DNA from 2 places in the Catenovulum adriaticum genome. Region 1 is predicted to be linked to the other one. Evidence: predicted binding sites of a transcription regulator. Region 1 holds the regulator's gene; the other holds the start of a gene.
The links. The regulator FliA, encoded in region 1, starts transcription of late flagellar genes. The targets are predictions, from matches to a motif close to CTAAAGNTNNNNNNNNNNNNGCCGATA.
Positions count from the first base shown of each region.

Region 2: the regulator FliA is predicted to act here: its motif matches at 1,327-1,353, upstream of OLW01_RS12530 (DUF5610 domain-containing protein).

Region 1 is NZ_CP109965.1:1,023,637-1,027,227, reverse strand. It holds gene OLW01_RS04635 (chemotaxis protein CheA) at 1-98, opposite strand, end outside; gene OLW01_RS04630 (protein phosphatase CheZ) at 114-857, opposite strand; gene cheY (chemotaxis response regulator CheY) at 879-1,262, opposite strand; gene OLW01_RS04620 (RNA polymerase sigma factor FliA) at 1,308-2,030, opposite strand; gene OLW01_RS04615 (MinD/ParA family protein) at 2,037-2,909, opposite strand; gene flhF (flagellar biosynthesis GTPase FlhF) at 2,914-3,591, opposite strand, start outside.
Region 2 is NZ_CP109965.1:2,839,340-2,842,930, reverse strand. It holds gene fabR (HTH-type transcriptional repressor FabR) at 1-156, shown strand, start outside; gene trmA (tRNA (uridine(54)-C5)-methyltransferase TrmA) at 133-1,242, opposite strand; gene OLW01_RS12530 (DUF5610 domain-containing protein) at 1,387-2,637, shown strand; gene OLW01_RS12525 (RNA recognition motif domain-containing protein) at 2,735-3,208, opposite strand.

The DNA.
Region 1 (3,591 bases):
TTCTCAAGCTCCACTAGCTGCTCTGATAACTGCTCTAAAATTTCTGCTGCTTCAACTAAAAAATCTTGCAGTATATCTTCATCTACATCAAAGCTCATGGAACTCGTCCCCTATTAAAAACCTAAACTGGATAACAAATCATCAACTTCATCTTGGCTCGCCACGGCATCAGTTCTTTCTTCTGCATCGATAATTGGGCCTTCAGCGCCTTTATTTATTGTCGTTGGTTCGGCTGGTTGTGATTGTTGTTCTTGTTGTGGTGTGCCAAATACGGTTAATAAGTGAATCAAGTTATCTTCAACTTCTTTAACCAATTCAATAACTCTGCGTATTACTTGTCCGGTTAAATCCTGAAAGCCTTGCGCCATTAAAACTTCGTTAAGTTGAGTTTGTAGGCTTTGGGAATCTTTCTCAGACTGGTGCAGTATATGATTAACGCTGTAACATAGACTCTTAAATTCGCTCAACTCAATTTGACGATTCATTAATTTATCCCAAGTTGGGATAATTTCTTGAATATTCTTATTTAAATCAGAGGCGATTGGTAAACAAGCATCAACAGCATCCATTGTTTGATTTGCTGCTTTTTCGGTCATATCCATTACATAGGCAAGCCGGGTTTGGGCATCAGGAATATCTTCATTAGCCAAATCAGCAATGCGCATATCTAATTGGAAGCTGCCCAAAGAATCATGTAATTGTCGAGTTAATTTACCAACTTGAGCAAACAGCTCTTCAGACGTTGCTTGTGTCACTTTTTGCAAAATGTCATTAGCGGCTTGGTTTTCACCCCGCTCAAGCAAACTAACTAACTGTTTTGCGTCTTCAAGGCTAATTAACGGTTCATTAGGTAACAATGGTGTTCTCCTGATACCTAATTAAGCTAAACGCTCAAAAACCTTGTCTAACTTTTCCTTTAGGGTTGCAGCGGTAAAAGGTTTAACAATATAACCATTTACACCCGCTTGGGCTGCTGCAATAATTTGTTCTTTTTTCGCTTCAGCAGTCACCATTAAAACCGGAATATTTTTTAACCGCTCATCCGCTCGAATTGCTTTTAATAAATCAATGCCTTGCATACCTGGCATATTCCAATCAGTCACCACAAATTCAAAATCGCCATTTTGTAACATTGGCAATGCCGTGGCGCCATCATCCGCTTCAGAGACATTAGTGAACCCTAAATCTCTCAGCAAGTTTTTAATAATACGCCTCATGGTTGAAAAATCATCTACAACCAAAACTTTCATATTTGTATCCAAAGCTTCCTCCGCCTCTGAGATTATCTCATGGATTAATAATAATTTTTATATCTGTTGCCAGCTATTTAATTTTGCTTTTAATCTGTGCATTGCTTGACTATGAATTTGACTCACTCGAGATTCACTCACATCAATAACGGCACCAATTTCTTTTAAATTCAATTCTTCATCATAATATAAAGAGAGCACTAATGCTTCTCTTTCTGGTAGTGTTTCTATCGCTTTAACTAATTCGCTCTGAAACGCACCGTGAGCAATATCTTCAAATGGTTCATCTTGATGTTTATCATCAGAGCTACCAATCACATCTTCAGTAACACCAAGATCTTCTATTCCTATAATCTTACCACTATTTACATCATTTAAAATATGATGGTAGTCATTAATGCTTAACTCTAATTTTTCAGCAACTTCAATATCACGCGCATCACGCCCAGTTTCATTTTCAACATCATTAATCGCTTTCGCGATAAGTCGGCTATTTTTGTGGACTGAACGCGGCACCCAATCGCCACGGCGAATTTCGTCTAACATGGCGCCTCGAATCCGAATTCCAGCAAACGTCTCAAAACTTGCGCCTTTGCTACCATCAAAATTCTTTGACGCTTCAAGCAGGCCTATCATACCAGCTTGAATTAAATCATCTACTTGAACGCTTGCAGGTAACCTTGCCATCATATGATGAGCAATACGTTTAACTAGGCCAGCATGCAGCTCTACAAATGCTTGTTTTTGATTAACAGATTGATAAGCAGCCACTTTATTCACAACAGACTACACTCCCGGAGAGACCAATTGTTCAATAAAAAATTCTAAATGACCTGTTGCGCTTTCAGGGGTTGGCCATTTTCCGGCTCGAGAAGCTAAGGTTTTAAACGCCATAGATGCGGGCGATTTAGGAAATGCTTCGACAATCGTTTTTTGTCGACGAACAGATTTACGAACATTTTCATCAAATGGAATAATAGCCACTAAATCCAATGCAACATCCAAAAACCGATCGGACACTTTAGACAACTTCGCGAATAATTCCTGCCCTTCACGCATAGAGCGAACCATGTTAGCCACAATTTTAAAACGAAAAACATTGTAATCACGATTCAATACTTTAATCAATGCATAAGCATCGGTAATGGATGAAGGTTCATCACATACCACTACCATGACATCTTGCGCTGCGCGTGAAAAACTAAGCACCATGTCTGAAATGCCAGCTGCAGTATCGACGATTAATACGTCAAACTCTTGTTTAAGCTCACTAAATGAACGAATTAAACCAGCATGCTCTTGAGTCGATAGTTCAACCATATTACGCGTACCTGAAGTGGCTGGCACAATTTTAATGCCTTGTGGGCCGGTAATTAAAATATCGTCAAGTTCACATTCACCAGCTAACAAGTGAGATAAGTTTTTTTCAACTCGCAAGCCCAACATAACATCCACATTGGCCAAACCTAAATCCGCATCAAAAACTAAAACGCGTTTACCTTGCTGAGCCATCGAAACCGCCATGTTTAAAGACACATTGCTTTTACCAACACCGCCTTTTCCGCCGGTGACCGCAATTACTTTAATTCTTTCATTCGCGCTTTGTTTCATTGTTCGAAGGCCACTTGCTTGATCACCTAACTGGTTATTTAATATCATAAATTTATTTATATATAGGTTGTCTTGAGCTATCTGTAAACCAGTGAGGATGAGAAAATTCATTTTCATCCATATAACCGGCAGCCTGGTCGATTAAATATTGCGCAGTTGCAGCTTTAATATCTTCCGGCACTCGCTGACCATCCGTAAGATACCCTATTGGCAACGCATTTTGAATGGCAACACTAATAATTTCTCCCAAACTCATGCATTCATCTAATTTGGTGAAAATACAACCAGTTAAGTTAGTACGCTTAAACTGTTGCACGGTTTCCATTAAGACACTTTGCTGCGACGTTGCTTGCAATACTAAATAATTTCTAATTTTAATTTGAGTTGATCGCATTAAACTATCAAGTTGTTCAGCTAAACGAACATCTCTTTGGCCTACCCCTGCAGTATCAATTAAGATTAATTTTCGGTTTCTTAATTGATGCAAAGTGTCGGCTAATTCATCTTCATGGCGAACCACTTTACATGGACAACCAATAATCCGAGCATACGTTTGTAATTGCTCATGAGCACCAATACGATAACTGTCTGTTGTCACCAAGGCAACTGAGTCTGCGCCATGTTTTTTAGCAAAATGAGCAGCAAGTTTAGCTACCGTCGTTGTTTTTCCAACGCCAGTTGGTCCTAATAATGCAACCACACCACCACGACGCATAATGTCGTTATTAGT
Region 2 (3,591 bases), 1.4 Mb from region 1:
GCTGAAGCTATGGTTAAATTGGTGTTTAATGCGGGTGGTGAAGTGATAGATATGCCGCATGAGCAGCGAGCTCAAACGGCAGAGCGATTAAATATGCAACTTAGGCTAATTGTAAATGGTGCAGCGGTTACCCTAAAGCAACGAGCGTCTGGTTAACCAAACGCCAGTTTCAATATGATGCGTATACGGAAACTGATCAAATAGCGTTAAATCTTGCACTTGGTGTGTTTCATCAATTGCTAGTAAGTTATCTTTTAATGTTTCGGGATTACAAGAAACATAAATAATATTGTCAAACTTTTGAATGAGCTCAACCGTTTTATCATCTAGCCCAGCGCGAGGCGGATCGACTAAAATAGTTGTAAATTGATAATCTGATAACGCGATGTCTTTTAAAGATTTAACCGACTTGCCTTCAAAATAGGCTGCTGAAAAGTCTTCCGCTGATGATTGACCAATAACCGTATTGTTAATATTATTTTTTGCTAAATTATATTGTGCTGATTTAACTGATGAGCGCGCAATTTCAGTGGCTAGTACTTTATTAAAATGCTTTGCCAATGCAATGCTGAAATTACCATTGCCACAATAGAGCTCTAATAAGTCGCCAGATAGACTTTGTGATATAACGCTGGCCCAATTTAACATAGCTTGATTAATCATGCCGTTTGGTTGGGTAAAGCTATTTTCTATTTGTTGGTAATGATATTGCGTATTTTGTACTGACAAAGTTTCAGTTACATAATCTTTATCGACTAATACTTTTTGCTTTCTGGCGCGGCCAATAATATTCACAGGCGCTATTTCATTTAACGCTTGTTTTAGTTGCTTAGCATGTTGTTGCCATTCATCATCAAGTTTCTTGTGATAAATTAAGCTAACCAATGCTTCGCCACTGAGCGTTGTTAAAAAATCGACTTGATATAGTTTAAACCTGAGTATCGGGTTATTTAAAAAGTGCTCTCTAACCGCAACCATCATTTTATTTAATAGCTCTGAACCAGGAATAAAATAGTCAACGCGAAATTTTTCTTTATTAACAGGATCAAACATAATATAAAAGCTATCTTCATCTTGGTGCCAAACTCTAAACTCAGCCCTCAATCGATAATTTTTATTATTAGACTCAATCGTTTTTATGTTGTCAGGAAGCTTAATTTGTTCAAACAATGCCAAAGTCTGCTGCGCTTTTTCATTTAATAAAGATTCATATTGGCTAATATCTATTTGATCGACTCGCATTTGGCTACCCTTGAAAAAAACGCGTATTTTACTTACTTGAATCTTGAATGCTAGTTTATAATTTTAGATTAATTCAAAAATTGATTAAAACTTATTCAGTTTCTGCCGATAACTTAGTTGGTATAAACTTTAACGGTGAACATTATGGATATTACAAATTTAAAATCGAGCATTGATAACCAACCGATTGACGCAAATAAAGCTCAGGCTAATAGCAAAGAGCAATCTTTGGCAGCGCAAAATAAGAAAGGTGAGCAAGCGCAATCAAACTCTGCCGTTCAGATGCATTTAAATTCGTATTCAACCCAACAAATGAATTTAACTATTTTACATCGTTCATTAGCCGTGAATTTAGAAGGCATATCAGATAAACCGTTAGCTAAATTTGAAGTGCCTAAAGCAATCAATATAGACGAAGCGACTAAAGATAATGAATCTTTATTTGATTTTGAAGAAGTGGCGAAAAACGTACTTAGTTTTGTTGAAGGCGCTTTAACGAGCGCATCGCAAAGTGGTGCTTCACAAGATGAATTAAATGAAATGCTAGCACAAGCCCGAAAAGGTGTTGAAATGGGGGTTGGCGCAGCTAGAAAAGATCTTGGTTTAGACGAAAGTAGCGACGATCCGTTGGCAATAGGTATTAACAAAGCGCATGAACGCATTAATTTTGGTTTAGATGAGTTTGAAAAAAGCATTAATGGAGAAAATGTCGACCGTTTATTCTCAGCTCAGAGCTATCAATCGAATTTTAGTCAAGAAAACAATGGTAGTATTAATTTGAAAACTGCTGAAGGAGATACGGTGCAAATTAGTTTTGCGAACTTGCAAGCATATCAAGAAAAACTAAACCAGCTTGATGTGGAGCAACAAAATGAAGCAGGGGATCATTTTACCGTAAGGCAAACTGAATATAGCCAAGCATTTTTTCAATCAGAATCATTTTCATTTTCTGTCGATGGCGATTTAAATGACGATGAATTAGTCGCCATTGGTGAATTAGTTAACGATGCGGCTAATCTAGGATCTAAATTCTATGACGGAAATGTACAAGCCGCCTATCAACAAGCTCAAAAACTAGGGTTTGATGAAAATCAAATTAGCGCATTTTCATTAAATTTGTCACAGCAAACTCAGGTAGCTCAAAGTTACACTGCCGTTGCTGGTTACGAGAAACAATCGCACCAAATGCCAGAAACAGTAAAACAGCCACTCAATGATTATGTGCAAGATTTAATGAAGATGGTAGATAAAAGTAAACAAAATTTAGCGGATCAAAGTGAAGTTGAAAATATGATGACACAGGTATTCAGCCAACAGTATCAACTATCGGGTAACGAATTGATTGACGTTGTGAACCGTTTTAATCATTTTAATCAAAAATTGTTAGGGGAATAAAATCAAACAAATACATATAGGGGATTTAGTCATAAGCACCTGGCTGGGGTAATTTTATGGATGCAGCCAGATGCGATGTATCTTTACACTTTTGGCTTTATTGATTCTCGCTAGATTGCTTACTTCTATCTTTTGCTTCTCTAACTTTCAACGTACGCTGTTGGAATTCTTGCTCATTAAGTTCTGATATTGCTTTGTCCGCTGCAGACTCCGCCATTTCCACAAATCCAAATCCTTTACGTTTACCAGTATTTCTGTCTCTCATTAATCTAACAGATGTTACTTGACCATGTGTTGCAAATAACTCACGTACTGCTGCTTCATTTGCTCGATAAGGTAAATTACCAACATAAATAGTTTTAGTTGCAATATCAGTTTCATCTGTATCAGATGAAGCGGCAGTTGTACTAGTACTAGAAAGTAAAATAGAAACACTTCCCCCTATAAGGAGACCTAAACTTAATGCAACGTGAGTTGATAGCTCGAAAGACGTGAGTGGTAGAACAAAAAAACAAACTAACGTTAAAAAAATCACCACGAATGCTTGTTTAAATACATTATTATTAGACATTGAAACCTCGAAATAGAATGATAATTGTAATTTATAATTTTAAAAGTATATAAGGCAGTACGTAAATTACATGATAATTCGATAATTTTGTACTGCAAAGTTAATAAAAGTACATAAAATATGCAAAAAAAAGCAGAATAGTTGTTTTTATAAGCAAACAAACTTTAATTTCAAATAAATTCAAAAAAAGCGTTGACGGGGTTTAATTAGTCCCTATAATGCGCCCCCACAACGCAGCAACACGCAGACAAACATCAGCGAGTGAATGCGCAGCTCAATAGAGTTCAAACCGTTGAAAAGGCCTGTTTAACGTTAAATATCAATAACGAAAAATAAAGGCTTGACAACAAAAGAGGACAGCGTAGAATGCGCGGCCTCGCTTC